Regions from separate parts of the Streptomyces sp. JL2001 genome, predicted to be linked through region 3. Evidence: riboswitches for the same ligand, from Rfam matches in the RefSeq annotation. Region 3 holds a riboswitch; each other region holds the start of a gene.
What was found. Region 3 has a riboswitch for cobalamin ahead of ACE1OA_RS21620 (ABC transporter substrate-binding protein). Riboswitches for the same ligand answer to the same signal wherever they lie in the genome.

Region 1: it holds a riboswitch for cobalamin, as region 3 does, so the genes downstream of both, ACE1OA_RS26865 (cobalamin biosynthesis protein) here and ACE1OA_RS21620 (ABC transporter substrate-binding protein) in region 3, are expected to answer to the same signal.
Region 2: it holds a riboswitch for cobalamin, as region 3 does, so the genes downstream of both, ACE1OA_RS31415 (energy-coupling factor ABC transporter permease) here and ACE1OA_RS21620 (ABC transporter substrate-binding protein) in region 3, are expected to answer to the same signal.
Region 4: it holds a riboswitch for cobalamin, as region 3 does, so the genes downstream of both, ACE1OA_RS11925 (ribonucleoside-diphosphate reductase subunit alpha) here and ACE1OA_RS21620 (ABC transporter substrate-binding protein) in region 3, are expected to answer to the same signal.

The regions. Positions count from the first base shown of each region.
Region 1 is NZ_CP169421.1:6,017,660-6,025,105, reverse strand. Features, by position in the region: gene ACE1OA_RS26880 (alpha/beta hydrolase) at 1-327, opposite strand, end outside; gene ACE1OA_RS26875 (inorganic phosphate transporter) at 733-1,998, shown strand; gene ACE1OA_RS26870 (hypothetical protein) at 2,020-2,241, shown strand; cobalamin riboswitch at 2,363-2,496, shown strand; gene ACE1OA_RS26865 (cobalamin biosynthesis protein) at 2,530-3,492, shown strand; gene ACE1OA_RS26860 (cobyric acid synthase) at 3,489-4,994, shown strand; gene ACE1OA_RS26855 (putative cobaltochelatase) at 5,137-7,170, shown strand; gene cobO (cob(I)yrinic acid a,c-diamide adenosyltransferase) at 7,170-7,446, shown strand, end outside.
Region 2 is NZ_CP169421.1:7,034,835-7,042,280, reverse strand. Features, by position in the region: gene dhaK (dihydroxyacetone kinase subunit DhaK) at 1-882, shown strand, start outside; gene dhaL (dihydroxyacetone kinase subunit DhaL) at 1,090-1,665, shown strand; gene ACE1OA_RS31420 (PTS-dependent dihydroxyacetone kinase phosphotransferase subunit DhaM) at 1,662-2,066, shown strand; cobalamin riboswitch at 2,144-2,349, shown strand; gene ACE1OA_RS31415 (energy-coupling factor ABC transporter permease) at 2,379-3,080, shown strand; gene ACE1OA_RS31410 (energy-coupling factor ABC transporter substrate-binding protein) at 3,077-3,505, shown strand; gene cbiQ (cobalt ECF transporter T component CbiQ) at 3,512-4,261, shown strand; gene ACE1OA_RS31400 (energy-coupling factor ABC transporter ATP-binding protein) at 4,258-5,106, shown strand; gene ACE1OA_RS31395 (glutaredoxin domain-containing protein) at 5,383-5,820, shown strand; gene ACE1OA_RS31390 (ArsR/SmtB family transcription factor) at 6,136-6,504, opposite strand; gene ACE1OA_RS31385 (SRPBCC domain-containing protein) at 6,501-6,947, opposite strand; gene ACE1OA_RS31380 (FAD-dependent oxidoreductase) at 7,144-7,446, shown strand, end outside.
Region 3 is NZ_CP169421.1:4,850,139-4,857,584, reverse strand. Features, by position in the region: gene ACE1OA_RS21635 (putative leader peptide) at 1-155, opposite strand, end outside; gene ACE1OA_RS21630 (ABC transporter ATP-binding protein) at 216-998, opposite strand; gene ACE1OA_RS21625 (FecCD family ABC transporter permease) at 995-2,050, opposite strand; gene ACE1OA_RS21620 (ABC transporter substrate-binding protein) at 2,101-3,075, opposite strand; cobalamin riboswitch at 3,115-3,234, opposite strand; gene ACE1OA_RS21615 (Mov34/MPN/PAD-1 family protein) at 3,279-3,719, opposite strand; gene ACE1OA_RS21610 (amino acid permease) at 3,797-5,233, opposite strand; gene ACE1OA_RS21605 (DUF2017 domain-containing protein) at 5,673-6,251, opposite strand; gene clpS (ATP-dependent Clp protease adapter ClpS) at 6,251-6,556, opposite strand; gene ACE1OA_RS21595 (nicotinate phosphoribosyltransferase) at 6,659-7,446, shown strand, end outside.
Region 4 is NZ_CP169421.1:2,743,435-2,750,880, forward strand. Features, by position in the region: gene mctP (monocarboxylate uptake permease MctP) at 1-755, shown strand, start outside; gene ACE1OA_RS11915 (hypothetical protein) at 840-1,436, shown strand; gene ACE1OA_RS11920 (GNAT family N-acetyltransferase) at 1,455-1,955, shown strand; cobalamin riboswitch at 2,009-2,133, shown strand; gene ACE1OA_RS11925 (ribonucleoside-diphosphate reductase subunit alpha) at 2,262-4,628, shown strand; gene ACE1OA_RS11930 (ribonucleotide-diphosphate reductase subunit beta) at 4,628-5,644, shown strand; gene ACE1OA_RS11935 (DUF2809 domain-containing protein) at 5,645-6,046, shown strand; gene def (peptide deformylase) at 6,022-6,651, opposite strand; gene ACE1OA_RS11945 (tetratricopeptide repeat protein) at 6,712-7,446, opposite strand, start outside.

The DNA of each region.
Region 1 (7,446 bases), 1.2 Mb from region 3:
TTCGAGGGTGCCGTACTCGACCCGTTCGAGACGGCGGACGACGGTGTCGGCGGCGTGCGGGACCCGGTCCAGGACGGGTCCGACGACCGCGTGCACGTCGGGGCCGTCCAGGCCGTAGGTGCCGGGTCGCAGGGAGGCGAGGCTCCGGGTGAGGGTGACCCGGCCCGTTTCCGTGGCGTGCACGGTGAGCCGTGGGTCGCCGGGCAGCGGTCGTCCGGACGGCGCCCGGAGGGCGACGTCGCTGGCGTACCGGCCGGCCGCGATCACGGCCGCGCCGACACCGATCAGAGTGGTGACGGCCGCTGCCGTCGCTGTAGCCGGGCGCACGTTCCCAGTGTCGGCAGGGTGCGGACGGGGTGCCACCGGACCGCGGCCCTTCGGGCGGTCCGCCGGTCGCCCCGGTGGCCCCCGGCGTCTCCCCCGCGCCACCTCCGCGCACTCGACGGAGTGACGTGGGTCACCCCACGGGGGTCCCCCGGCCGGGTGATCTTGCCCGTGGGACGAGAGGGACTGGCGGGGCGGCAGTCAACAGAAGTCGGTTCTGCCCCGCTACGGCACGGCTTACCCGGGGTTGCACGGGGACCACATCGTGGACGGATCGACGCCCGGAGCGCTAAGCGGAATGACCGGACCCCGATTCGGGACACCACACCGCCCGGCCCAGTTCACCTTCCGTTCACCCAGGTTGCTTACGTTCGTCGAGCCACTGACGTCAAACGATTGCCTGGGTAAATGGAACACATCACGCTGCTGCTCGCCATTGTGGTCGTGACAGCTCTCGTGTTCGATTTCACGAACGGTTTCCACGACACCGCCAACGCGATGGCGACGACCATCTCGACCGGTGCCCTCAAGCCCAAGACGGCGGTGGCCATGTCCGCCGCGCTCAACCTGGTCGGTGCGTTCCTCTCCGTGGAGGTCGCCAAGACGATCTCCGGCGGGATCATCAACGAACAGGGCATTCGTACCGAAGTGATCTTCGCGGCGCTCGTCGGCGCCATCCTCTGGAATCTGCTGACCTGGCTGCTCGGGCTCCCGTCGAGCTCCTCCCACGCCCTCTTCGGCGGCCTCATCGGTGCGGCGGTCATGTCCGCCGGCTGGTCGGCGGTCAACGGCGGCACCATCGTCACCAAGGTCCTGCTCCCCGCGATCGCCGCGCCGATCGTCGCCGGCCTCGCCGCGACGGTGGCCACCCGGCTCACCTACCGGATCGGCGCCAAGACGGACGAGAAGTCCACGGCCAAGGGCTACCGGGCCGGACAGATCGCCTCCGCCGGTCTGGTCTCCCTCGCCCACGGCACCAACGACGCCCAGAAGACGATGGGTGTCATCACCCTCGCCCTGGTCACCGGTGGCGTCCTCGCCCCCGGCTCCAACCCTCCGATGTGGGTCATCGTCTCCGCCGGTCTGGCCATCGCGATGGGCACCTACCTCGGCGGCTGGCGCATCATCCGCACGATGGGCAAGGGCCTGACCGACCTGCGCCCGCCGCAGGGCTTCGCGGCCCAGACGAGCGCGGCCACGGTCATCCTGGCCTCCTCGCACCTCGGCTTCTCCCTCTCCACCACCCAGTCCTGCTCCGGCGCCGTGATGGGCGCGGGCCTCGGCCGCAAGGGCGGCGTCGTCCGCTGGTCGACCGCGACCCGGATGTTCGTCGCCTGGGGTCTGACCCTGCCCGCCGCGGGTCTGGTCGGCGCCGGCGCCGAGTTCCTCACCAAGCAGGGCACCTGGGGCATCGTCGCCGTCGCGGTCCTGCTGGTCGCCGGTTCCGGTGTCATCTGGGCCCTGTCGCGCCGCAAGCCGGTCGACCACCACAACGTCACCGCGGACGACCTCGACGCCGAGCCCGCGGGCGTCGTGACCACCGCGATCGCGGCGGTCAGCCCGCCGCCCGCCGGGACCGTCGCCGCCGTCGCGGACGAGGACCTGAAGACCACCATCCCCTCGCCGGCCCCCACGGACCCGGCAGCCCCCGCGGCCCCGGCCGCGGCGGTCTAAGGAACCAAGGGACACGCACGCATGAAGATCGACTGGGCAGCTCTCGGCTCCGTCTTCGGAGTCAGCCTCGTGGCGACCGTCGCCCTCGTGGGCCTGTTCACCCTCGGCATCGTCGGCCTCTCCAAGCAGGAGCAGGCCGCGGCCCAGGGAGGCTCCGCCACCCTCGCGCGTACCGGCGCGTACGCCTGCTTCGCCCTGTGCGCGGCGGCCGTCGCGTACGGGATCTATCTGATCGTCGTCTGACGCGGGACGACCCCACCGGCCGGGCGGGCCGCACCCTCGGGTGCGGCCCGCCCGGCCGTCGTGCTGTGGGGCTTCGCACACTGTCCCGCCGCAGGTCAAGGGTGAGTTGACGGGTGTTCGCACAGCGTGGTGGACTTCCGGGGCCATTACGGCGGCAGAAGAGGAAGCCCGGTGCGATTCCGGCGCGGTCCCGCCACTGTGACCGGGGAGAGCCTCCCCGGGAGTCAGGAACTCTCCCCGCCGGTCACGTCGAGCCAGGGCGCGGACCCTGAGTGAGGACACAGCGCCATGCCCGGCCGCAGTGCAGCCACAGGTGTATTCGCGTACGGCGCCGCCGCCGGTCTGGCGGCGGACCTGCTCGTCGGCGACCCCCGCCGCGGCCATCCGGTCGCCGCGTTCGGACGGGCCGCGGGCGCCGTCGAACGGCTTCTCTGGCACGACCACCGCGGGTGGGGCGCCCTGCACACCGCCGTCTGCGCCGGTGGCGCGACCGCGGCCGGCGCGCTGGCCGCACGGGCCGTACGGGACCGGCGAGCCGCCTCCGTCGCCCTGACCGCCGCCGCCGTGTGGGCCGTCGTCGGCGGCACCACCCTGGGCCGGGAGGCCCGTGCCGTCGGCGGGGCGCTCGCCGCCGGGGACCTGGACGTGGCCCGCGAGCGGCTGCCCCATCTGTGCGGGCGCGACCCGCAGTCCCTCGACGGCCCCGCGATGGCCCGCGCCGTCGTCGAGTCGGTCGCCGAGAACACCTCCGACGCGGTCGTGGGGGCGCTCGTCTGGGGCGCCGTCGCCGGGGTGCCGGGGCTGATCGGCTTCCGTGCGGTGAACACGCTCGACGCGATGGTCGGCCACAAGTCCCCGCGCCACCGGCGCTTCGGCTGGGCCTCGGCCCGGCTCGACGACCTGGCGGGCTGGCCGGGCGCCCGGCTGACCGCCGTGCTCGCCACGGTGGCCGGCGGCGACCCGCGGGGCGCCGCCCGCGCCTGGAAGGCCGACGCCGGCCGGCACCCGAGCCCCAACGCGGGCCCGGTGGAGGCCTCGTTCGCCGGCGCCCTCGGCGTACGGCTCGGCGGGACGCTCTCGTACGGCGGGCGGGTAGAGCACCGGCCGGTGCTGAACGGGGCGGGACGGGACGTGGAGGTCGCGGACATCGAGCGGGCCGTGCGGCTGTCGCGGCGCGTGACGGGACTGACGCTGGCGGCCTGTGTGGGCGGCCGGCTGATCATGGGTGCGATCAAGCGGAGGCGGATATGAGGGGCGGACTGCTGGTCGCCGGGACCACGTCCGACGCGGGGAAGAGCGTCGTCACGGCCGGCATCTGCCGCTGGCTGGTCCGCCAGGGGGTGAAGGTGGCCCCGTTCAAGGGCCAGAACATGTCCCTGAACTCCTTCGTGACCCGCGAGGGCGCGGAGATCGGCCGGGCCCAGGCCATGCAGGCGCAGGCGGCCCGGGTGGAGCCGACCGCGCTGATGAACCCGGTGCTGCTGAAGCCGGGCAGCGACCGCTCCAGCCAGGTCGTGCTGATGGGCCGGCCGGTGGGCGAGCTGAGCGCGCGCGGCTACCACGGAGGCCGGCAGCGGGAGCTCTTCGAGCCGGTCATGGCGTGCCTGGAGGAGTTGCGGGGCACGTATGACGCCGTGATCTGCGAGGGGGCGGGCAGTCCGGCCGAGATCAACCTGCGGCGCACGGACATCGTGAACATGGGCATCGCGCGGGCCGCACGGCTGCCGGTGCTCGTGGTCGGCGACATCGACCGGGGCGGGGTGTTCGCCCAGTTCTTCGGGACGACGGCCCTGCTCGCGCCGGAGGACCAGGAGCTGATCGCGGGCTATCTGGTGAACAAGTTCCGCGGCGACGTGACGCTGCTGGAGCCCGGGCTCGACATGCTGCACGGGCTGACCGGCCGGCGGACCTTCGGCGTCCTGCCGTACGCCCACGGCCTCGGCATCGACGAGGAGGACGGACTGCGGGTCTCGATGCGCGGCGCGGTCCGCGAGTCGGTCGTGGCGCCGCCGGTCGGCGAGGACGTCCTGCGGGTCGCGGTCTGCGCGGTGCCGCTGATGTCCAACTTCACGGACGTGGACGCGCTGGCGGCCGAGCCGGGCGTGGTGGTGCGCTTCGTGGACCGCGCCGAGGAGCTCGTCGACGCGGACCTGGTGATCGTGCCGGGCACCCGAGGGACGGTGAAGGCACTCGCCTGGCTCCGCGAGCGCGGCCTCGCCGACGCGCTCGCGCGCCGGGCCGCGGAGGGCCGCCCGGTCCTCGGCGTCTGCGGTGGTTTCCAGGCGCTCGGGATCCGGATCGAGGACGAGGTCGAGTCCAAGGCCGGGGCCGTGGACGGGCTCGGGCTGCTGCCGGTCCGGGTCCGGTTCGCGGTCGACAAGACGCTGGCCCGGCCGGTCGGCGAGGCGCTCGGCGAGCGCGTGGAGGGCTACGAGATCCACCACGGCGTCGCCGAGGTGCTGGGCGGGGAGCCGTTCCTGGACGGCTGCCGGGTCGGCGCCGTCTGGGGGACGCACTGGCACGGCTCGCTGGAGAGCGACGGCTTCCGCCGGGCGTTCCTGCGCGAGGTGGCGGCGGCGGCCGGGCGGCGGTTCGTCCCGGCGCCCGACACGTCGTTCGGCGCGCTGCGCGAGGAGCAGCTGGACCGGCTGGGCGACCTGATCGAGGAGCACGCGGACACGGACGCGCTGCTGCGGCTGATCGAGAGCGGTCCGCCGGCCGGGCTGCCGTTCATCCCGCCGGGCGCCCCGTGAGCGCCGCCGGCACCCGGACCGGCACCATCCGCGCATCCGCCGGCGCCCACGCGCGCACCCCCGTCGGCACGCGCCGCCCGCTCGCGCGCGAGGCGCGTGCGCCCCGGGACACCCACAGCGAACCCGAAGGAAGGATCGACCGATGAGCACCCGGTACCCGTTCACCGCCGTCGTCGGCATGGACGACCTGCGGCTGGCGCTGCTGCTGAACGCCGTCAGCCCGGCGGTGGGCGGTGTCCTCGTCCGCGGCGAGAAGGGCACCGCCAAGAGCACGGCCGTCCGCGCGCTCGCGGACCTGCTTCCGGAGGTTCCGGTGGTGGCGGGCTGCCGGTTCAGCTGCGACCCGGCCACGCCCGATCCGGCCTGCCCGGACGGGCCGCACGAGGCCGCCGCGGCCGCCGCCCGCGCCGCGCGCATGGTGGAACTGCCGGTCGGCGCCTCCGAGGACCGGCTGGTCGGCGCCCTCGACATCGAACGGGCCCTGGCCGAGGGCGTGAAGGCGTTCGAGCCCGGGCTCCTCGCCGACGCGCACCGTGGGATCCTCTACGTGGACGAGGTCAACCTCCTCCACGACCACCTGATCGACCTGCTGCTCGACGCCGCCGCCATGGGCTCCTCGTACGTCGAGCGCGAGGGAGTCTCGGTGCGGCACGCGGCCCGCTTCCTGCTGGTCGGGACCATGAACCCCGAAGAGGGCGAGCTGCGGCCGCAGTTGCTGGACCGTTTCGGGCTGACCGTCGAGGTCGCCGCGTCCCGCGAGCCCGAGCAGCGGGTCGAGGTCGTGCGGCGCCGACTGGCGTACGACGACGATCCGGCCGCCTTCGCGACGCGCTGGGCCGACGAGGAGCGCGCGCTGCGGGACCGGATCGTCGCGGCCCGGGCGCTGCTGCCGGCCGTGGTCCTCGGCGACACCGCACTGCTCCGGATCGCCGCGACCTGCGCCGCGTTCGAGGTCGACGGCATGCGCGCGGACATCGTGATGGCCCGCACCGCCACGGCGCTGGCCGCGTGGGACGGACGGACGGACGTCACCGCCGAGGACGTGCGGCAGGCGGCCCTGCTCGCGCTCCCGCACCGCAGGCGGCGCAATCCCTTCGACGCGCCCGGCCTCGACGAGGACAAGCTCGACGAGACGCTGGACCGGTTCCGGGACACGGACACGGACACGGACGACGACGACCCGGATCCGGGCCCGGGCGACGGCGGCCCCGGCGGAGGCGGGGGCGGGGGCGTACCGCCGCAAGGCGAGGGGCCGGAGGCGGCCCCGGAGAGCACCGGGTCGGACGAGGGTCCGGCGTCCGCTCCCGCGCCGGGCGGGTCCGGCGCGGGCGAGCGGGCCGCCGTCAAGGCGGCCGAGCCCTTCCGGACGAAGATGCTCAGCGTGCCCGGGCTCGGCGAGGGTGCGGCCGGGCGCCGCTCCCGCGCCCGTACCGAGCACGGCAGGACGACCGGCGCCGTGCGCCCCCGGGGCACGTTGACGAAGCTGCACCTGTCGGCGACCGTGCAGGCCGCCGCGCCGCACCAGAAGGCCCGCGGGCGTACCGGTGCCGGGCTGGTCGTCCGCCGGGACGACCTGCGGCAGGCGACCCGCGAGGGCCGCGAGGGCAACCTGGTGCTGTTCGCCGTGGACGCGTCCGGTTCGATGGCGGCACGGCAGCGGATGAGCGCCGTCAAGGGGGCCGTGCTCTCCCTGCTCCTGGACGCCTACCAGCGGCGCGACAAGGTCGGTCTGATCACCTTCCGCGGCCGGGACGCCGAGGTGGCGCTGCCGCCGACGTCGTCGGTGGACGCGGCGGCCGCCCGCCTCGAACAGCTCCCGACCGGCGGCCGTACGCCGCTGTCGGCCGGGCTCCTCAAGGCGCACGACGTGCTGCGCGTCGAGCGGCTGCGCGACCCCTCGCGCCGGCCCCTGCTCGTCGTCGTCACCGACGGCCGGGCGACCGGCGGCAAGGACCCGGTCGCGCTGGCCGCCCGGGCCGCGCGGCTGCACGCCGCGGAGGGCACGGCGGCCGTCGTCGTGGACTGCGAGACGGGGCCGGTGCGCCTCGGGCTCGCCGGGGATCTCGCCCGTGAACTGGGCGGCACCGCAGTGACCCTGGACGAGCTGCGCGCCGACTCGATCGCCGGACTCGTCAGGGACGTACAAGCCGGACACGCGACCAGGAGGGCCGCTTAATGCCACAGGGACAGCCGACCGTCGTTCCCGACGACGGTCTGACCACCCGCCAGCGCCGCAACCGTGCGCTGGTGATGGTGCACACCGGCGTCGGCAAGGGGAAGTCGACCGCCGCCTTCGGCATGGCGCTGCGCGCCTGGAACCAGGGCTGGCCGGTCGGGGTGTTCCAGTTCGTCAAGTCCGCCAAGTGGCGGGTCGGCGAGGAGAACGCCCTCAAGGCGCTCGGCGAGACGGGCAAGGGCGGCCCCGTCACCTGGAACAAGATGGGCGAGGGCT
Region 2 (7,446 bases), 2.2 Mb from region 3:
CGCGACGCCCCCATGGCGGGCAAGGTGGGGCTGGTCTCCGGCGGCGGATCCGGGCACGAGCCCCTGCACGCGGGGTTCGTCGGGCCGGGGATGCTGGCGGCCGCGTGCGCCGGCGAGGTCTTCACCTCCCCGGTGCCCGACCAGATGGTGCGGGCCGCCGCCGCGGTGGACAGCGGGGCGGGGGTGCTGTTCGTCGTCAAGAACTACACCGGCGACGTCCTCAACTTCGAGATGGCCGCCGAGCTCGCCGAGGACGAGGGCGTCCAGGTCGCCAGGGTCCTGGTCGACGACGACGTGGCCGTGACGGACAGCCTCTACACGGCCGGGCGGCGCGGCACGGGGGGCACCCTCTTCGTGGAGAAGATCGCCGGAGCAGCCGCCGAGGAGGGCGCGCCGCTGGAGCGGGTCGAGGCCGTCGCCCGCCGGGTCAACGAGCGGTCGCGGTCCTTCGGGGTGGCCCTGAGCGCCTGCAGTACCCCGGCGAAGGGCAGTCCCACATTTGAACTCCCCGATGGCGAGCTGGAGTTGGGAATCGGGATCCATGGCGAGCCGGGACGCGAGCGGCGCGCGATGATGACCTCGCGGGAGATCGCCGACTTCGCCGTGAGCGCCGTCGTGGAGGACCTGCGACCGTCGGGTCCGGTCCTGGTCCTGGTCAACGGCATGGGCGCCACCCCTCTGCTCGAACTGTACGGATTCAACGCAGAGGTCCAGCGCGTGCTGGCCGAACGCCGCATCCCGGTCGCCCGCACGCTGGTGGGGAACTACGTGACCTCGCTCGACATGGCCGGCTGCTCGGTGACGCTCTGCGAGGTGGACGAGGAACTGCTGCGGCTGTGGGACGCGCCCGTGCAGACGGCGGCGCTGCGCTGGGGCCGGTGACGCCTCGGGCGGCCCCCGACGCGCTGAACTCCCGCGCTCCCGAACTCCCCCACCGCAGCCGACTCCAGCGAGGTGACCGCAGTGCCCGAGCCGACCGCCCCCGACTCCCCCGACACACCCGGCGCATCCTCCGACCCACCCGGCTCCCCCGGCACGCCGGGCGCATTCTCCGACGCCGCGTCCGGGGCGTTCGACGCCGCCTTCTTCATCCGTTGGCTGACGATCGCCGCGGCCGCCGTCGACCGGGAGGCGGACCGTCTGACCGAGCTGGACTCCGCCATCGGCGACGCCGACCACGGCGCCAACCTGAAGCGGGGCTTCGCCGCCGTCACGGCCGTACTGGAGAAGGAGCCGCCCCCGACGCCGGGGGCCGTCCTCGTGACCGCGGGACGCCGGCTCATCTCCACGGTGGGGGGCGCGTCCGGGCCTCTGTACGGGACGCTGCTGCGCCGGACCGGCAAGGAACTGGGCGACGAACCGGCCGTGAGCCGGGCCCGGTTGGCCGAGGCGCTGGATGCCGGGGTCTCGGCGGTGTCGCGACTCGGAGGGGCGCAGGCCGGCGACAAGACCATGCTCGACGCCCTCCTGCCGGCGGCCGAGGCACTGGGCCGGTCCTTCGGTGCCGCGCGGGAGGCGGCCGAGCGGGGCGCCCTCGCGACCGTGCCCCTCCGGGCCCGCAAGGGCAGGGCCAGCTATCTCGGCGAGCGTTCCGTCGGGCACCAGGACCCCGGAGCCACCTCGTCCGCGCTGCTGATGGCCGCGCTCGCCGAGGCGGCGGGATGACCGGGCAGGTCGGCATCGTCCTCGTCTCCCACAGCGGCCCGGTGGCGGCGGCCGTCGCCGCACTCGCCCGGGGTCTGGCCGGAGGCGGCCCGTGCGCGCCGATCCTGCCCGCGGGCGGCACTCCGGACGGCGGTCTCGGCACCAGCGCGGAGCTGATCGCCGAGGCGGCCGAGGCCGCGGACCGCGGCGCGGGTGTGGCCCTGCTCGTCGATCTGGGCAGCGCCGTCCTCACCGTCAAGGCGCTCCTCGCCGAGGACGGCGAACTGCCCGCGGGGGCCCGGCTGATCGACGCGCCGTTCGTCGAGGGAGCCGTCGCCGCCCTGGTGACGGCGAGCGCCGGCGGGGACCTGGACGCCGTGGAGGCGGCGGCCTCGGAGGCGTACACCTACCGGAAGGCATGAGGCCCGGCGGGCGGCCCGGCCGCCCGTCACGGGCCGTGCCGGCACACCACCGTGTTGTGATGTACCTGGTCAACGCACTAATGTCGCAGGGCCTTGGTGTACGGGAAACCGGTGCAGTACCGGTGCGGCCCTCGCCACTGTGATCGGGAGGTCCGGCTCCACGCCCTGGGAGGTCCCCAGGGAAGCCACTGCACCACCGCGGGCGACCGCGGGCGGTGTGGGAAGGCGGAGTCCGGGCGTCATGACCGTCAGCCAGGAGACCGGCCAAGGTGCGTTGTCCATCCACGAGGTGCTGGAGAGGGTCTCCCAACCATGCATATAGCCGAGGGGTACCTGCCCCCTGTGCACGCGGCCGCCTGGGGCGTCGCAGCCGCCCCCTTCGTCGTCCACGGTGTCCGTGCGCTGACCCGTGAGGTGAAGGCCAATCCCGAGTCGACGCTGCTGATCGGCGCCTCCGGTGCCTTCACGTTCGTCCTGTCCGCCCTCAAGATTCCCTCGGTGACGGGCAGTTGCTCGCACCCGACCGGTACGGGGCTGGGCGCGATCCTCTTCCGGCCGCCCGTGATGGCGGTACTGGGCACCATCACCCTGCTGTTCCAGGCACTGCTCCTGGCGCACGGCGGGCTGACCACCCTGGGCGCCAACGCCTTCTCGATGGCGATCGTCGGCCCGTGGGCCGGGTACGGGACGTACCGGCTGCTGCGGCGGTTCGACGTCCCGCTGATGGTGAGCGTCTTCTTCGGCGCCTTCGTCGCCGACCTCTCCACCTACTGCGTCACCAGCGTGCAGCTGGCGCTGGCGTTCCCCGACCCGGGCAGCGGCTTCGTCGGGGCGCTGGCGAAGTTCGGCGGCATCTTCGCCGTCACGCAGATCCCGCTCGCGGTCAGCGAGGGTCTGCTGACGGTGCTCGTGATGCGTCTGCTCGCGCAGTCGAGCAAGGGGGAACTGACCCGGCTCGGCGTGCTGCTTCCCGCGGGCCGGAAGAGCGGGACCACGGAGGCGGTCGGCCGATGAGCAGGAACGCGAAGATCAACTCACTGCTGCTGCTCGTGGTGGCCGCGCTGGCGGTACTGCCCCTGCTGCTGGGGCTGGGCGACCACAAGGAGGAGCCGTTCACCGGCGCCGACGCCGAGGCGGAGACCGCCATCACCGAGCTCAGTCCGGACTACGAGCCGTGGTTCAGCCCGCTCTACGAGCCGCCGTCCGGCGAGATCGAGTCGGCGCTGTTCGCGCTCCAGGCCGCGCTCGGCGCCGGTGTCCTCGCGTACTACTTCGGCCTGCGCAAGGGGCGCAGGCAGGGCGAGGCCCGCGCGGCGGCCCGGGCGACACCGGACGGCACGACGACGCCCGCCGTCACTCCGTCGGCATCGTCCGCGAAGTCGGCGGCGACGGCGGCGATGTCCGTGAAGCCCGCGGCCGCGCCGCCCGGCGACGAGTAGTCACGGATGCTGCCGATCGACGCGGCGGCGCACAGCAGTCGCTGGCGTCGCCGTCATCCTGCCGAGAAGGCCGTTCTCGGCTTCGGTCTCACCCTGTGCGCGGTGTGCCTGCCGCCGTGGCCCGGCGCCGTGCTGGTCGCCGCGGCCACGCTGACCGTGCTGCTCGGACCCGCCGGCGTGCCGCGACGTCAGCTGTGGCGGGCGTTCCGGATCCCCCTGGGCTTCTGCGTGACGGGTGCGGTCCCGCTGCTGTTCGAGGTCGGCGGGGCCCACGGGCTCGTCGCCCTCGCTCCGGACGGACCTGTGCACGCGGGCGAGTTGCTGCTGCGGACGTCGGCCGCCTCACTGGGGGTCCTGCTGTTCGCCTTCACCACGCCGGTCTCGGACGTACTGCCCCGGCTCGTCCGCGCGGGCGTGCCGGCCCCGGTCGTGGACGTCGCCCTGGTGATGTACCGGATCGGCTTCCTGCTCCTGGACGCCATGGCCAGGATCCGGCAGGCGCAGGCGGCCCGGCTCGGGCTCACCACACGGGCGGCGACCTGGCGTTCCCTGGCCGGGCTCGGCGCGACCGCGTTCGTCCGTGCCTTCGACCGCGCCCAGCGGCTGCAGACCGGACTCGCGGGGCGCGGGTACGACGGCACGCTGCGGGTCCTGGTGCCCGAGGCCGCGGTCTCGCGCCGGTTCCTCACCGCGTCGGCCGGCCTGCTCGCCGGGCTCGTCGCGCTCACTCTCGTACTCGAAAGGTCCCTGCGTTGAGTTCTCGGTCCGCGGTCGTGGAGCTGGTCAAGGCGGGATTCGCCTACGAGGACGGTCCCGCCGTCCTGGACGGGATCGACTTCGCCGTGCCCGAGGGGCGGGCGACGGCTCTGCTCGGCCGCAACGGCAGTGGCAAGACGACCCTGATGCGACTGCTCAGCGGCGGGCTCCGGCTCGGCCGCGGCACGCTCCGGCTGGACGGCGAGAAGGTGTCGCACGACCGCAAGGGTCTGACCCGGCTGCGGACGACGGTGCAGCTCGTGGTGCAGGACCCGGACGACCAGCTCTTCGCGGCCTCGGTCGGCCAGGACGTGTCCTTCGGGCCGATGAACCTGGGCCTGCCGGAGGAGGAGGTGCGGCTGCGGGTCCGCGAGGCGCTGGAGGCGCTGGACATCGTGGCCCTGGAGGACCGGCCGACGCACCTCCTCTCGTACGGGCAGCGCAAGCGGGCGGCGATCGCGGGGGCGGTGGCGATGCGCCCGCGGGTCCTGGTCCTGGACGAGCCGACGGCCGGGCTCGATCCGCACGGGCAGGAGCGACTGCTGGAGGTGCTGGGCCGGCTGCGGGACACCGGTACGACCGTGGTGATGGCCACACACGACGTGGATCTGGCGCTGCGCTGGGCGGACGACGCCGCGGTGCTGTCGCCCGAAGGGCTCCGGACCGGGCCGATCGCCGAACTGCTCGGCGACGACGCGCTGCTCGCCGCGGCCCGGCTGCGCCGCCCGTGGGGCATGGCCGTGACCCGGCTGCTGCGCGGCCACGGCCTGCTGGCACCGGACGCGCCGGGTCCGCGGACGGCGGAGGAGCTGGACGCGTGGGCGGAGGTGCGGGGGCGGGCCTGACGGTGCCTCGGAAGCGGGGAGGAGCTTCGGTTCCGAAGGGAGGCGTTCCTCGTAGGGCGAGGAGGGTTCGAAGGGGCCGACGGCCGAGGGAGCCGTGGAGGACGCGGTACCTGATCTCGTTCGGCGACGGCGCGATGACCTTCCCCGAGGAGGAGTTGCCCCTGGTGGCCGAGGCCTCGCTCGACGTGGTGCGTGACGCCCGGGAGGCCGGCGGGTACCCGCGGGTCGGCGGCCCGCTCCGGCGGGAGACTCGGCTCACCGATAGCCTGGATCATCATGACGCGCATGTGGATCCTGCCGGTGCTGCTCGTGTCCATCGGCTCAACCGTCGCGACCGGGCTGTTCCTCCGGGGGCGCCCCGGCGAAGCCGCGGCGCTCCTGGCGGCGTTCGTGCTGCTGGCAGGCGTGAACTCGCCGCTGGTCTTCCCGAGGTCGATCGGTGCGACGGAGGCGCAACGCCGCAGCGCCGTCGACGGCCGGCCGGTCGTCTACTGGCGGCCGGGCTGCGCGTACTGCCTGCGGCTGCGCATCCGGCTGGGCCGTCGCGCCCGCCGGTTGCACTGGGTCGACATCTGGCGCGACCCGGCCGGAGCGGCGGTGGTGAGGGCGGCCAACGACGGCGACGAGACCGTGCCGACCGTCGTCGTGGCGGGCCGGCCGCACACCAACCCCGATCCTGCCTGGGTGCGCGAACAGCTCTCCCCTTCCTCGTGACCGGGAGCGCGCCGGGGATCAGCACCCGGACGGGACCGGTGAGTGCGTCGACCGCCTGCTGCTCGGAGAGCGGGAAAGCCGCACGGGTCGGCTTCGGTGTGCCGGCGCCGCTGCCGCGACCGAGGCTGTTCCGCCGCACCGGCTGAAGCTGCGAGCCGGTCGACTTCAGGGGCACCGTCGCCGTCCGGCGGCGGACGGTGTCCGCCCCGGCCGGGTGCGCGGCCGCGTTCGGCATCGCCGGCGCCACCGTCCCGATGCCGGGCCCGGCGCGCGCCCCCCGCCCGGCCGGCGGGCTCCCGTCAGCCGGCGCGCTGCTCAGACTCCGTGCGACCCGCCCTCGTCCCGCTCCGCCGCCTCGGCGACGCGCTTGATGCGGGCCAGGCGCCGGTCCCAGTCGGCCGCGAGGCCGGCCATCCAGCGGGCCGTCGTGTCCAGGGCCGCGGGCCTGACCGCGTACCGCACCTCCCGGCCGACCCGGCCGCCGGACACCAGTCCGGCGGCGTCGAGCACGGCGAGGTGCTTGACGACGGCCTGCCGCGAGACGGGCAGCTCCGCGGCGAGCGTGGTCGCGGTCGCCTCCCCCCGCGCGGCCAGCAGGTCGAGCAGCCGCCGTCTCATCGGGTCGGCCAGCGCGCCGAGGACGACGTCGACGACCTCGGCGGCACCGGGCACCTCCTCGGTCACGGGGAGGGCTCCTCCGCGCGCTTGCGGAGCGCGTCGAGCTCCAGCGGCCAGCCCTCGGTGTGGTCCTTGTGGTTCCGGCTGCGCAGGTCCTCCGACCCGGCCAGCGCGGTGAACCCGCTCTCGACGACACGCAGGCGGGTCTTGCCGCCCTCCGCGGTCAGTGTGAACTCGACCAGGGTGCTGTTCTCCTCGCGCAGCTCCTCCCCGGGGAAGGCGCTGGTCCAGCGGTACGCCAGGTAGCTCGGGGGCCGCACCTTCTCCACGCGCACGGGGAAGTCGCCGTGCTCGGGGTTCCTCGCCACCATCGTCACGCCCTCCTCGGCCACCGTGCCCGGCAGGCTCGCCTTGTCGGCGACCCAGAAGCCGGGCTGTGCCACCAGGGTCCAGACGCGCTCCAGGGGCGCCTCGATCAGGGTCTCGCGTTCGATCCGGTCCTCGCTCATGACGGACTCCGTTCCTCGACACCATCAGATGCAACTCCAGGGTTGCACGTCGCGGATCGAGGCGCAACCCAAAGGTTGCGCGAACGGCGGGGCGCGCGTTGCGCACATCACGCGACCGTCGTTATGCAACTAGTTGCACAAGCGCCCTCGGGTCGTCTACAACAGACGGTGACGACCCTGCGCGAGGAGGCGCCCGATGGCCCCGACCACCCCGTACCCGCACCTGCTGAGCCCGCTCGACCTCGGGTTCACCACCCTGCCCAACCGGGTGCTCATGGGTTCCATGCACGTCGGCCTCGAGGAGGCCGAGCACGGATTCGAGCGGATGGCCGCCTTCTACGCCGAGCGCGCCCGGGGCGGAGTCGGCCTCATCGTGACCGGCGGCATCGCACCGAACGAGGCCGGCCGGCCCTGGGACGGCGGCGCCAAGCTCACCACCGACGAGGAGGTCGCCGAGCACCGGCTGATCACCGACGCCGTGCACGAGGCCGGCGGCCGG
Region 3 (7,446 bases):
GTACAGGTCGCGCCGGCGACGCGGCACAGGTCGACGTGCAGTCGCGCCGCTCCGCCTCCGAAGACTCCGAGGAACGCGGAGGCGAAGGGAGCGTCAGCGACCGGGGCGGGCAGGTGTGTGCCCGGCGTCTGTTCGCTCACGTCATGGGAAACCATGCGGTCATCGTATCGATTCCCGGTCCGGGTTCCGGAATGTGATCTCACATGACGGACATCTCATGCTCGGCTGGTGGACGCGGGGTGCCCGGCCGGGAGGTAGAGGACGGTCGGGGTGCCGGTGACGGGGTGCGGGACGACCTCGGCGTCCACGCCGTAGACGCCCGCGAGCAGGCCGGGGGTGAGGACCTCCGCGGGCGGCCCGTGGGTGACGATCCGGCCGTCCTGCAGGACGTAGAGCCGGTCGCAGTAGGCCGCGGCGAGGTTGAGGTCGTGCAGGGCGAGCAGGTTGGTGGTGCCCAAGTCGCGTACGAGCGAGAGGACTTCCAGCTGGTAGCGGATGTCGAGGTGGTTGGTCGGCTCGTCGAGGACCAGCAGGGCGGGGTCCTGGACGAGGGCCCTGGCGACCAGGGCCCGCTGGCGTTCGCCGCCGGAGAGGCCGGGGTACGGGCGCTGCGCGAGGTCCGCGATGCCGACCCGGGCGAGGGCGGCCTCGGCCCGTTCCAGGTCGTCGCCGGTGTCGCCCTCCCAGAAGCGCTTGTGCGGGGAGCGGCCGAGGGCGACGAGTTCACGGACGGTCAGCTCGAACTCGGTCGAGGCGTCCTGCGGGACGGTGGCGATCCGGCGGGCGCGGGCCTTCGGGGTGAGGGCGTGCAGGTCGTCGCCGTCGAGCAGCGCCCGGCCCGAGGTGGGCCGCAGGGTGCCGTAGACGCAGCGCAGGAGGGTGGTCTTGCCGCTGCCGTTGGGGCCGACGAGGCCGACGGTCTCGCCGGGGCGGGCGTGTACGTCGACGGCCCGCAGCCGTGTCCCGTACGACAGTGCCTCGGTGCGCAGTTCGGTCACAGCGGGCTCCCTTCCGGGCGGCGGCGCATCAGCCAGAGGAAGAACGGGCCGCCGGTGAGGGCGGTGAGGACGCCGACGGGGATGTCCTGGGGCGCGGCGACGGTCCGGGCGGCGAGGTCGGCGAGGACCAGGGCGAGCGCGCCGCCGAGCGCGGCCACCGGGAGGAGGCGGCGGTGCGGGGCGCCGACGGCCATCCGGGCGGCGTGGGGGACCATCAGCCCGACGAAGCCGACGGCTCCGCTGGCCGCGACCATGACGGCGGTGACGAGCGAGGCCAGGACGAAGACGGCGGCGCGGAAGCGGGCCGTGTCCAGGCCGAGGACGGTCGCGCCCTCCTCGCCGACGAGGAGGAGGTCGAGCGGGCGGGCGAGGGTGAGCAGCGCGCCGACGCCGACGGCGAGGGCGGCGGCGGGCAGCAGGAGGGTGTCCCAGCGGGCGCTGCCGAGGCCGCCGAGGGACCAGAACATCGCCTCCTGGAAGTGCTCGGGCCGCCCGGCGAGCACCAGGAGCAGGGTGGTCAGCGCGGACAGGATGTAGGAGACGGCGACGCCGGCGAGGACGAGCCGGGCTCCGGTCATGGTGGAGCCGCGGCGGGCCAGCGCGTAGACGAGGACCAGGGCGAGCAGGGCGCCGGCGAAGGCGCCGGCGGGCAGGGCGAGCGTCGAGGTGATGCCGGCGCCGCTGCCGATGCCGAGGACCAGGACGAGGACGGCGCCGGTGGACGCCCCGGAGGAGATCCCGAGGAGGAAGGGGTCGGCGAGGCGGTTGCGGACCAGTGCCTGCAGGACGGTGCCGACGACGGCGAGGCCGGCGCCGACGACCGCGCCGAGCAGGACGCGGGGCAGCCGGACGTCGAGGACGATGGTGCGGAACGGGGACGGGGCGGCGTCGCCGGTGAGGATGCGGGTGACCTCGGCGACGGGGATGGTCACGGATCCGAGCGCGACCCCGGCGACGACGGCGCACGCGAGGGCGGCGAGGAGGCCGGCGACGACGAGCCCGTACGGGACGGGGGCGGCGGCGGGTGGGCGTGCGGCGGCCCGCGCGCCCACCCGGAGGGGCGGGTGCGCGGGCTGCCGGGCGTCCCCCTTCGGGGGCGCGGTCACCGGTCCGGGTGGAGCTGGGCGGCGAGCTTGTCGACGGCGGCGGGGACGCGGACGCCGAGGACCGTGTCCGAGAGCGGCATGACGGCGAAGCGCTGGTTCCTGATCGCCGGGACGTCGCGGAGGGCGGGGTCCTCCAGCAGGCGCTTCTTCTTCTGTTCGACGGTGGTGGAGCCGTAGTCGTAGATGACGATCACGTCGGGCCGGCGGGCGACGACCTGTTCCCAGGTCGCGTCGCCGAAGGGCTTGGCGAGGTCGGCGAAGACGTTGCGGCCGCCGGCGCGGGTGATCAGTTCGTTGCCGATGCCGGTGCCGCCGGCCGTGAACGCGGTCTTGTCGCCGCTGTCGTAGACGAAGACGGAGACGGGGGGCACGTCCTTCAGGCGGCGTTCGGTGGCGGCGACGGTCTTGCGGGCCTCGGCGGTCCACTTCCGGCCGCGTTCGGGGACGCCGAAGGTGCGGGCGACCTCGTCGACCTCCCGGTAGAGGTCGGTGAGCGAGGAGGCGCCGGAGGGGCAGTACTCCGTGTTCAGCCGGGTGCTGATGCCCGCGGCCTTGAGGTCGTCGCGGCCGCGGCCGGCCTTGGCGTCGAAGGCGGAGGCGTAGCCGCCGTACACGAAGTCGGGGCCGGCGGCGAGCAGCGCCTCCTTCGACGGGTACTCCTTCGCGAGCACCGGGACGGAGTCGTACGCCTTCTTGTAGGCGGGCAGGACGCGGTCGTCGAGGTAGGCGGTGCCGACGAGGGACTTCTCCAGGCCGAGGGCCAGCATGACCTCGGTGACGTGCTGGTTCATCGTCACGGCACGTCGCGGCGGGGCCTGGTAGGTGGTCTGCACACCGCAGTTGGCGACGGTGTAGGGGAATCCCGGGGCGGCCTTCGGGTCCGGGGGCTGCTGCGCGGCGGGCGCGGAGCAGGCGGCGAGCAGCGGGAGAAGGACGAGGGCGGGCAGCGGTGAACGGCGCCGGGTCAACACGGACGTGCCTCCTGACGGGGATTTCCACGTCCCCGGTCGGTGGTGAGAAGGCGGCAGGTCAGTTCCTGGCTTCCGGCTCCCGGGGCGGGAGCCGGTCACAGTGGCGGGACCGTGCCGGATTCGCACCGGCTTCCTGGGTCCTGCCGCCCTGATGTCCGGTCAGTCTCTCATCACGTCGTCGGCGTGCGGAGGGCTGAGGCGCTTCAGGCTCCGGGGGTCTGCGCGTACGCCTCGACGACCTGGACCTCTTCCTCGGTGACGACGCCTTCGACGATGGTGAAGGAGCGGAACTGGAAGGGGCCGGCGTCGTCCGTGTCCGCGGTGGAGACGAGCACGTAGTGGGCGGCGGGCTCGTTCGCGTAGGAGATGTCCGTGCGGGACGGGTAGGCCTCGGTCGCCGTGTGCGAGTGGTAGATGACCACGGGCTCCTCGTCCCGGTCGTCCATCTCGCGGTACAGCTTCAGCAGGTCGGCCGAGTCGAACTCGTAGAACGTGGGCGAGCGCGCGGCGTTCAGCATCGGGATGAAGCGCTCGGGGCGGCCGGTGCCGGCCGGGCCCGCGACCACGCCGCAGGCCTCGTCGGGGTGGTCCGCGCGGGAGTGTTCCACGATCTGGTCGTACAGGGCCCGGGTGATGGTCAGCATGGTCGACAGGATAAGCGGGCGGGCCGCCGCGTACCGAGGAGTGGTACGCGACGGCCCGAATGCCGAGACGGCGGAGATCAGGAGCGCTTGACGAACGCCGCGCCCTGCGGGTTGCGGGCCTTCAGCACGAGGTACGAGACGCCCATGATCAGGGCCCACACCGGCGCGCCGGGCCACAGCGCGACGCGGGAGTCGGGGTCGATTCCCATCATCACGATGACCATGCCGATGAAGGCGAGCGCGAACCAGCTGGTGAACGGGGCGCCCGGGGCCTTGAAGCCGGACTCGGGCAGCTCGCCGCGGTTCGCCTTGGCGCGGTAGCGGATCTGGCAGACCAGGATCATGATCCAGGCCCACATGCCGGAGATGGTGGCGAAGGAGACGACGTAGTCGAAGGCCTTGCCCGGCGCCACGTAGTTGATCCACACGCCGACCAGCATCAGCGCGGCGGAGACCGTCGTGCCGAGCAGCGGGACGCCGTTGGCGGTGAGCTTGGTGAGGAACTTCGGCCCCTGGCCGTTCAGCGCGAGGTCGCGCAGCATCCGGCCGGTGGAGTACATGCCCGAGTTGCAGGACGACAGGGCGGCGGTCAGCACCACGAAGTTGACGATGGCGGCGCCGATGCCGAGGCCCATCTTCTCGAAGGCGGCGACGAACGGGGAGACGCCCGGCTGGAACTCCGACCACGGCACGACCGAGAGGATCATGATGAGGGCGCCGACGTAGAAGACGGCGATGCGCCACGGGACGGTGTTGATCGCCTTGGGCAGGACGGTCTTGGGGTCCTTGGACTCGCCGGCGGTGACGCCGACCAGCTCGACCGCGAGGAAGGCGAACATCACGATCTGCAGGGTCATCAGCGTGCCGCCGAGGCCCTTGGGGAAGAAGCCGCCGTCGTTCCAGAGGTTCGCCACGGAGGCGGTCTCGGCCGCGTCGGAGAAGCCGATGGTGAGGATGCCGGCGCAGATGAGGATCATGCCGACGATCGCGGTGACCTTGACCATCGAGAACCAGAACTCGAGCTCACCGAAGAGCTTCACGGAGATCAGGTTCGCGCCGTAGAGGATGACGGTGAAGATCAGCGCGAAGGCCCACTGCGGGAAACTCCCGTGTGTCCAGAACGCCATGTACTTGGCGGCCGCGGTGACCTCGGTGATGCCGGTGACGACCCAGAAGAGCCAGTACGTCCAGCCGGTCACGTACCCCCAGAAGGGGCCGACGAACTCGCGGGCGTACTCCGAGAAGGAGCCCGACACCGGGCGGTACATGAGCAGTTCGCCCAGGGCCCGCATGATGAAGAAGATGACCAGGCCCGCGATGGCGTAGGCCAGGATCAGGCTGGGGCCGGCCTTGGAGATGGCCTTGCCCGCGCCGAGGAAGAGTCCGGTGCCGATGGCACCGCCGATGGCGATCATCTGGATCTGCCGGGCGCCGAGGCCACGCTGGTAGCCCTCGCCGCCGCCCACGGCCCCGTCGGTGCCGTCGTGCTGCTTGTCGACCTGCACTGAGGTCATGGTGGTGCGCCTTTCTCCATGCTGATCCGCGCCGACTGCGTCTGGCCGCGGATCAGGTCCTGATCCCCCCGGATGTGGAATGGAGTGCTACCGGCGGTCAGCCGGCTCGAGCGCCCCCGGGGACAGGGGTGGCGTCCCCGGGCGGTCGTGAAGATTTATCACGCGTGAAACGTCGATCGACGGGCACTACTGTGGCGCACGCCACAGGAAGAAGCGGACGAAGAGGACTCAACACGGCAAGCTAGAACACTTTGGTGACGTATTCGTTATCCGGATTTGAGCGTCCGCTGAGCGAACGGAAGAGGCTCGTGCGGGGGGCCGGAAGCGTCCCGTCGGCCCCGCTTCGGACCGACGGGACGGCCGGTGGCGGCCGGGGCAGGACATGGACCGCCGGGGAGCGCCCGGGAGCGCCGCGCCAGGCGGGCTCCCCCGGGGGCGCCTACGGCATCAGCGTCTCGACGAGCGACTCCTGGAGCGCGCCCAGCCACAGGTACGCCATCACCATCGGCTTGCGCGGGTCGGAGTCCGGGAGCCGGTACAGCCCCTCTCCCCCGTCCTCGTCGGTGACCTCCAGGCGGGTCCCGATGGTCAGCCGCAGGTCGTTGATCGCGCCGAGCCAGGCCCGCGACTCGTCAGCCGTCAGCTTGAGGACGGCCCCGCCCTCGCCGACCGGGGTGAGGGTGTCCAGGCTGCGGACGACCTTCAGGGCGTCCTCGCGCTTGCGGGCCCGCAGGTCGTTCTCGGTGTAGCGGCGGAAGTCGGCCGCCGCCGCCCGCTGCTCCTCGTCCGCGTCGCCGTAGGCGTCGGGGAAGAGCCGCTTGAGGGCGGGATCGGACGGGGGCTCGCTCGGGCCCTCGGCGAAGAGCGCGGCGAGCGGGTCCTCGCCCTCGACGGGCTCGTCGCCCGGTCCGATCAGCTCCATGAGCTGGACGGCGAGGGAGCGGAGGATGGAGACCTCGACCTCGTCGAGCGCGACGGCCGCGCCGCCGCCGGGCAGCGCCTCGAACCGGCCGGCCATCAGCCGCGGTCCTGGGTGAGGGTCGCCCACAGTCCGTAGCCGTGCATCGCCTGCACGTCCCGTTCCATCTCCTCGCGGGTGCCGCTGGAGACCACCGCGCGGCCCTTGTGGTGCACGTCGAGCATCAGCTTGTGCGCCTTGTCCTTGGAGTAACCGAAGTACGTCTGGAAGACGTAGGTCACATAGCTCATCAGGTTGACCGGGTCGTTGTGGACGAGGGTGACCCACGGGACGTCCGGCTCGACGACGGCGAAGGTCTCTTCAGCCGATTCCGTCTGTTCGATCTCAATAGGCGCGACGCTCACTCACCCCATGCTGCCACTCTCCGTGGCCTGTCGCACAAACGGGTCAGGGGCGCGTCCCTAGAAATCGTCACTCTGACGAGTATTCGGGGTAGCATCGCTGACATGAACGCTGCGGACCTTGGGCTCCCGGTGGACGTGCCGTCGACCGCGCTCTTCACCGACCAGTACGAGCTGACCATGCTCCAGGCGGCCCTCCGGGCCGGCACCGCCGACCGGCGCTCCGTCTTCGAGGTCTTCACCCGGCGGCTGCCCGAGGGGCGGCGCTACGGGGTGGTGGCCGGCACCGGACGCGTCCTGGACGCCGTCGAGAACTTCCGGTTCGACCCGGCCGTCCTCGGCTTCCTGCGCGAACAGGGCATCGTCGACGAGCCCACGCTCGAGTGGCTCGCGGGCTACCGCTTCTCCGGCGACATCTGGGGCTACCCCGAGGGCGAGGTGTACTTCCCCGGCTCGCCGATCCTGCGGGTCGAGGGCAGCTTCGCCGAGTGCGTGCTGCTGGAGACCGTGATCCTGTCGATCCTCAACCACGACTCGGCCATCGCGGCCGCGGCCTCCCGGATGTCGGCGGCCGCGAGCGGCCGGCGGCTGATCGAGATGGGCGCGCGGCGCACCCACGAGCTGGCCGCCGTCGCCTCCTCCCGGGCCGCCTACGTGGGCGGTTTCGACTCCACCTCCGACCTGGCGGCGGGCTTCCGCTACGGCATCCCGACCGTCGGCACCTCCGCGCACGCCTTCACCCTGCTGCACGACAGCGAGCGGGACGCCTTCCGCGCCCAGGTCGACTCGCTCGGCCGGGGGACGACCCTGCTCGTCGACACCTTCGACGTCGCCGAGGCCGTCCGCACCGCCGTCGAGGTCGCCGGGCCGGAGCTCGGGGCCGTACGGATCGA
Region 4 (7,446 bases), 2.1 Mb from region 3:
GCAACACGACGATCCTGCCGCTCTACTCGCTGATGCTGGGCCTGCTCGCGCTGCTCGGCTTCATGGCGATCGCGGCGGGCGTGAAGGTGACCAACGGTCAGCTGGCCATCCCGCAGCTCTTCGAGAACATGTTCCCCGATTGGTTCGCGGGCGTGGCCTTCGCCGCCATCGGCATCGGCGCGCTGGTCCCGGCGGCGATCATGTCGATCGCCGCGGCCAACCTCTTCACCCGCAACATCTACAAGGACTTCCTGAAGCCGGACGCCACGCCGGAGCAGGAGACCAAGGTGTCCAAGCTGGTGTCGCTGCTGGTCAAGGTCGGCGCGCTGGTCTTCGTCCTCACCATGGACAAGACGGTCGCGATCAACTTCCAGCTGCTCGGCGGCATCTGGATCCTGCAGACGCTGCCGGCCCTGGTCGGCGGCCTGTTCACCCGTTGGTTCCACCGCTGGGCGCTGCTGGCCGGCTGGGCCGTCGGCATGGTCTACGGCACGGCGGCGGCGTACGGCGTGGCCAGCCCGACGCAGAAGCACTTCGGCGGCTCGTCCGCCGAGATCCCGGGCATCGGCGAGATCGGCTACATCGGCCTCACCGCCTTCGTGATCAACCTGGTGGTGACCGTCGTCCTGACGTTCGTCCTGAAGGCCGTCAAGGCGCCCGAGGGCGTGGACGAGACGTCCCCGTCGGACTACACGGCGGACGCCGGCGACGCGGGCGTGCAGACCGAGCTGCCGAAGGTGGGCGCGGGCCACTGACCCCGCCCGCAAGGTGACGAAGGCCGCCGCGCTTCCACAGGGAAGGCGCGGCGGCCTTCGCCGTGGTCACGAAAGGATGTGCGGATGAGAACCGGACCCCGCCTCTCCCTGCTCGTCCTGCTCCCCCTCGTGCTCGCCGTCACCGGCTGCGGCACCGAGGTTCCGGGCGGACCGGCACCCGACCGCGCGGAACTGGAGGCGCGAGCCCACGCCGCGCAGACCCGTGTCGAGCACGTGTACGTCACCGAGGCCGAGGGGTTCCGGCCGGCCCTCCAGTCGGCCGGTGTCATCGGCGACGACGGCTTCCAGCTCACCTACGTCGGGCCCGCCGGCGAGCAGCTGACCCTCTCCGCGGAGCGGCGCCCCTTCACCGAGCGGGACTGCGCCGCCCCGCCGGCCGGCGACACCTGTGTGAAGGAGGGCGGCGGCTGGTACCGGCACTCCGCCGACCGGCACGCGTACCTGCGCAACGAGAACGGCCTGCGCGTCGAGCTGGCCGCCCCGCTGTCCGTGGGGAGGGACCTGCTGCGGGGCGCCGCCGCCGAGGCGCACCGCGCCGACGACGCCGAACTGGACGCGGTCCTGCCGCGGCGGACGAGCGGGAGCGGACCGGTCGAGCGCGGCGACCTGCCACCGGTCGGCGACGGAGCCCCCGACAACGGAGTGGGCGCGAGCGGCTGAGCGGGGCACACTGCCTGGATGGACTTCACCATCAGGGCGGTACGGCCCGAGGAGTACGACGCCCTCGGCGAGGTCACCGCGCGGGCCTTCCTCGACGACGGGCACCTCGACTTCGGCGAGGACGACGCCTACCTGCGCCTGCTGCGGGACGTGGCCCGGCGGGCCGCGGAAGCGGAGGTGCTGGTGGCGGTGGACCGCGCCGGCACGGTGCTCGGCGGCGTGACCTTCGTCGCCGGCGGGGAGTGGGCCGACATCGCGCGCGAGGGCGAGGCCGAGTTCCGGATGCTCGCCGTGGCGAAGGGAGCCCGCGGCCGGGGCGTCGGCGAGGCCCTCGTCCGGGTCTGCACGGAGCGGGCGCGCAGGACACCTGGATGCCGGCGGCTGGTGCTCTCCACCCAGTCGCGCATGTCCGCGGCGCACCGGATCTACGAGCGGGCGGGCTTCGTCCGTACCCCTGACCGGGACTGGAGCCCGCTGGCCGACATGGACCCCCTGCACACCTACGCGTTGGAGCTCTGAGCACGGAACGACACAACATGTGGGGGGTGTCTCCAGGGGCGCCCCCCACATGTATGCTCATGCTCGCTGTCGCCGCAGGGGAATCCGGTGCAAGTCCGGAACTGTCCCGCAACGGTGTGCTTATGGCGTTTTCATCCGCCAGGTGAGTCCGAAGACCTGCCGACAGTGCGCCCGGTCCGTCCGTTCCGGGTGTCACAGACGTCCGGGCCTCGCGGAGTGGGCCGGTGGCGCGGCGCACCCTGCGTACGGGTGCCCGGCTGCCCGCTTCCCCCGCCGGCCCCGAGCCGAGCGAGGGAGAGCCCCCACGTGACCATCGCGCCCGCCGATCCGGCCGCAGCGATCGAGAGCGACGGACCCGGGACCGTGCTGCTGCGGATCCTGACCGACCTCACCGCCGATCTCCCCGACACCGACCCCGGCAAGGTCGCCGCCGCCGCGCTGCGCGGCCGGAGCGCCGGCTCGGACGAGGCGGAACTGCGCGAGCTGGCCACCGAGGCGGCCGCCGGCCTGATCGCCGAGGACCCCGCGTACTCCCGGCTCGCCGCCCGGCTCCTGACGATCACCATCGCCGACGAGGCGGCCGGCCAGGGCGCGGTGAGCTTCTCGGCCTCCGTCGCCGTCGGCCACCGCGAGGGTCTGATCGCCGACCGCACGGCCGCGTTCGTCCGGCTGCACGGCGCGGCGCTCGACGCGACCGTGGACCCGGCCGGCGACGACCGCTTCGGCTACTTCGGCCTGCGCACCCTGTACTCGCGCTACCTGCTGCGCCACCCGATCACCCGCAAGGTCGTCGAGACGCCCCAGCACTTCATGCTGCGCGTGGCCGCCGGGCTCGCCGAGGACAACTCGACGCGCGCGCTGGACGAGGTCACCGCGCTCTACGGCCTGATGAGCCGGCTCGACTACCTGCCCTCCTCCCCCACGCTCTTCAACTCCGGCACCCGCCACCCGCAGATGTCGTCCTGCTACCTGCTCGACTCGCCGCTGGACGAGCTGGACTCCATCTACGACCGGTACCACCAGGTCGCGCGGCTCTCGAAGCACGCGGGCGGCATCGGCCTGTCGTACTCCCGCATCCGCGCCCGCGGTTCGCTGATCCGCGGCACCAACGGGCACTCCAACGGCATCGTGCCGTTCCTGAAGACGCTGGACGCCTCCGTCGCGGCCGTGAACCAGGGCGGCCGGCGCAAGGGCGCCGCCGCGGTCTACCTGGAGACCTGGCACGCGGACATCGAGGAGTTCCTGGAACTGCGCGACAACACCGGCGAGGACGCCCGGCGTACGCACAACCTGAACCTGGCGCACTGGATCCCGGACGAGTTCATGCGCCGGGTCAACGCCGACGCCCCGTGGTCGCTGTTCTCCCCGGCGGACGTGCCCGAGCTGGTCGACCTGTGGGGCGAGGAGTTCGACGCCGCCTACCGCGCCGCCGAGGCGAAGGGCCTGGCCCGCAAGACCATGCCGGCCCGTGACCTGTACGGCCGGATGATGCGGACGCTCGCCCAGACCGGCAACGGCTGGATGACCTTCAAGGACGCCTCGAACCGCACGGCCAACCAGACGGCGGAGCCGGGCCACACGGTCCACTCCTCCAACCTCTGCACGGAGATCCTGGAGGTCACGGACGACGGCGAGACCGCGGTCTGCAACCTGGGCTCGGTCAACCTCGGCGCGTTCGTGGACCTGGCGACCGGCGACATCGACTGGGAGCGGCTCGACGCGACGGTCCGCACGGCCGTCACCTTCCTCGACCGCGTCGTGGACATCAACTTCTACCCCACCGAGCAGGCCGGCCGGTCCAACGCCCGGTGGCGTCCGGTGGGCCTGGGCGCGATGGGCCTCCAGGACGTCTTCTTCCGGCTGAAGCTGCCGTTCGACTCCCCCGAGGCGAGGGCGCTCTCCACCCGGATCGCCGAGCGCATCATGCTCGCCGCCTACGAGGCCTCCGCCGACCTCGCCGAGCGCAACGGCCCGCTGCCCGCCTGGGAGAAGACCCGCGCCGCCCGCGGTGTCCTGCACCCCGACCACTACGGCGTGGAGTTCACCTGGCCGGAGCGCTGGGCCGCGCTGCGCGAGCGGATCGCCGCCGTCGGCATGCGCAACTCGCTGCTCCTCGCCATCGCGCCGACCGCGACGATCGCCTCGATCGCCGGTGTGTACGAGTGCATCGAGCCGCAGGTCTCCAACCTCTTCAAGCGCGAGACGCTGTCCGGCGAGTTCCTCCAGGTCAACTCGTACCTCGTCGACGAGCTGAAGAAGCTCGGCGTCTGGGACGCGCAGACCCGGGAGGCGCTGCGCGAGTCCAACGGCTCGGTGGCCGGCTTCACCTGGGTCCCGGCCGAGGTGCGCGAGCTGTACCGCACGGCCTGGGAGATCCCGCAGCGCGGTCTGATCGACATGGCGGCGGCCCGGACGCCGTACCTCGACCAGTCCCAGTCGCTGAACCTGTTCATGGAGACGCCGACCATCGGCAAGCTGTCGTCGATGTACGCGTACGCCTGGAAGCAGGGTCTGAAGACGACGTACTACCTGCGGTCCCGCCCGGCGACCCGGATCGCCCGCGCCGCCCAGGCGTCGACGGCCGCCGCCACCATCCCCGTCCAGCAGGTCGCCGACCCCGACGCGGTCGCCTGCTCCCTGGAAAACCCCGAGTCCTGCGAGGCCTGCCAGTGATGAGCGCGAACGAACAGAAGAACCTCCTCGACCCGGGCTTCGAGCTCACCCTGCGGCCCATGCGGTACCCGGACTTCTACGAGCGCTACCGGGACGCGATCAAGAACACGTGGACGGTGGAGGAGGTCGACCTCCACTCCGACGTCGCCGACCTCGCCAAGCTCACCCCCGGCGAGCAGCACATGATCGGCCGGCTGGTGGCGTTCTTCGCGACCGGTGACTCGATCGTCGCGAACAACCTCGTGCTCACGCTGTACAAGCACATCAACTCCCCCGAGGCGCGCCTGTACCTGTCGCGGCAGCTCTTCGAGGAGGCCGTGCACGTCCAGTTCTATCTGACGCTGCTCGACACCTACCTGCCCGACCCGGACGACCGCACCGCCGCGTTCGCCGCCGTGGAGAACATCCCCTCCATCCGGGAGAAGGCGCAGTTCTGCTTCCGGTGGATGGACTCGGTCGAGAAGATCGACCGGCTGGAGACGCAGGCCGACCGGCGTCGCTTCCTGCTGAACCTGATCTGCTTCGCCGCGTGCATCGAGGGCCTGTTCTTCTACGGCGCCTTCGCCTACGTGTACTGGTTCCGGTCGCGCGGCCTGCTGCACGGCCTGGCCACCGGCACCAACTGGGTCTTCCGTGACGAGACGATGCACATGAACTTCGCCTTCGAGGTCGTGGACACCGTCCGCAAGGAGGAGCCGGAGCTGTTCGACGACGAGCTCCGGGAGCAGGTCACCGCCATGCTGCGGGAGGCCGTCGAGGCGGAGCTCCAGTTCGGCCGCGACCTGTGCGGCGACGGCCTGCCGGGCATGAACACCGAGTCGATGCGCGAGTACCTCCAGTGCGTCGCCGACCAGCGCCTGACGCGCCTCGGCTTCGCCCCGGTGTACGGCTCCGAGAACCCGTTCGCGTTCATGGAACTGCAGGGCGTCCAGGAGCTGACGAACTTCTTCGAGCGCCGCCCGTCCGCCTATCAGGTGGCGGTCGAGGGCTCGGTGGACCTCGACGAGGACTTCTGAGTGATCCGTACGCGGGTGGTGGCCGGCGCCGCCGCCCTGCTCACCGTCGCCGCGGGCCTGGGAATCAGGTCCGCGGCGTCGGGCGTCGTGGCGAAGTACGCCGGGGACGCCCTCTACACGGTGCTGGTGCTGGCCCTGGTGGTGCTGCTCGCGCCGCGGGTCCGGCCCGCCGTGGCGGCCGGGATCGCACTGGGGTTCAGCGTGGCGGTGGAGTTCTTCCAGCTGACGGGGGTCCCGGCGGAGCTGGCGGCACGCTCCACGCTCGCCCGGCTGGTGCTCGGCACGTCGTTCAACGCGCCGGACCTGCTCTGGTACGCGATCGGCGCGGCGGTCGGCTGGGCCGTCCACCGCGCCGCGCGTCCGCGTGCCGACGCGGATCAGTCGTTGGCGACGACCGGGTAGCGCGGGGTGCCCTCGGCCATCTGGCGCAGGGCGTCCTTGCGGTCGCGCTTGGAGAGCCGGTCGATGTACAGGTAGCCGTACAGGTGGTCCGTCTCGTGCTGGAGGCAGCGCGCGAAGTAGCCGGTGCCACGGACCTTGATCGGGTTGCCCTGGGCGTCCTGGCCGCGGACCACCGCGTAGTCGGGGCGGGCGAGTTCGGCGTAGGCCGTCGGTACGGAGAGGCAGCCCTCGTTGGACTCGTCCAGGGCGCGGAGCTCGGCCGGCAGCTCCTCCAGGACGGGGTTGCAGACGACGCCGACGTGGCGCACGCCCTCGTCGTCCATGCAGTCGTAGACGAAGACCTTGAGGTCCACACCGATCTGGTTGGCGGCGAGGCCCACGCCCTCGGCGGTCCGCTGGCTGGCGAACATGTCGTCGATCAGCGTCGCGAGCGCGTCGTCGAACTCGGTGACGTCCTTGCACTCCTTGTGGAGCACGGGGTTGCCCACGACCGTGATCGGACGCGACGTCCCCCGCTCGCGGTACGCGAGCTCGCGCGCCTCGCAGTCCTCCGTGTCGACGACGAACCCGTCGTTGATCTGCTCGTCAGTCTCCTGCTGCGCCATTCCGCCGCACGCCTTCCTCAGAACCCCAGTCGATGGTCGCGTACAGCCTACGGGCAGTGGTCAGCAGACTTCTTCGAGATCCCGCCACTCACGGCTGTCGGGGCTGTCGGCGACCCAGCCGTCGAGCAGGCCGCGGACCAGTCCGGCCGGCGCGGCGATCCCGCACTCGCGCTCGGGGACCCACAGTTCGCCGGGCGAGCGGTGGCCGAGCGGCCCGGGGTGGCCGGGTTCGCTGTGGTCGTGCGGGTCGAGGTGCTCGCCCTCGCCCTCGGCGCTCGGCATCGTCGACTCGGAGCACGCGCGGCACAGCAGCCGTACCGACGAGGACCAGTCCTCGGCGGCGAACCCGGCGTCGGCGGCGAGCTTCTCCAGGGCGTCCCGGTCGTCCTCGGTGGCGGCCTCCAGGAGGACCACCCAGGTGGGGACGGGCGACGGCGCCCACAGCTCGATCTCGTCGAAGACGGGGTAGGAGGGGCCGGCGCTGGTGGTCCGCTCGCCGTTGGGCACGCCGTCGTGGAGCACGACCTCGCCCCAGCGGCGGCCCGAGGACGGCAGCGGGATGGAGAGCACCTCGATGCGGGCCGGGTCGAGCCGGCGGCCCCACACGACCTCCGCCTCGCCCTCGGGCGAGAGCCGTACGGCGGCGCTGCCCAGCTCCATCCCGGCGGGCTCACCCGTCCCGGCGGAGGCCCCGGGGACCTTCAGCCCGTACGCCTGCCAGGCGCGGCGGGCGAGCGGCCAGTCCTGCAGGGCGGTGGCGGCGATGCCGACGTTCCACCAGTCGGGGGCTCCGGT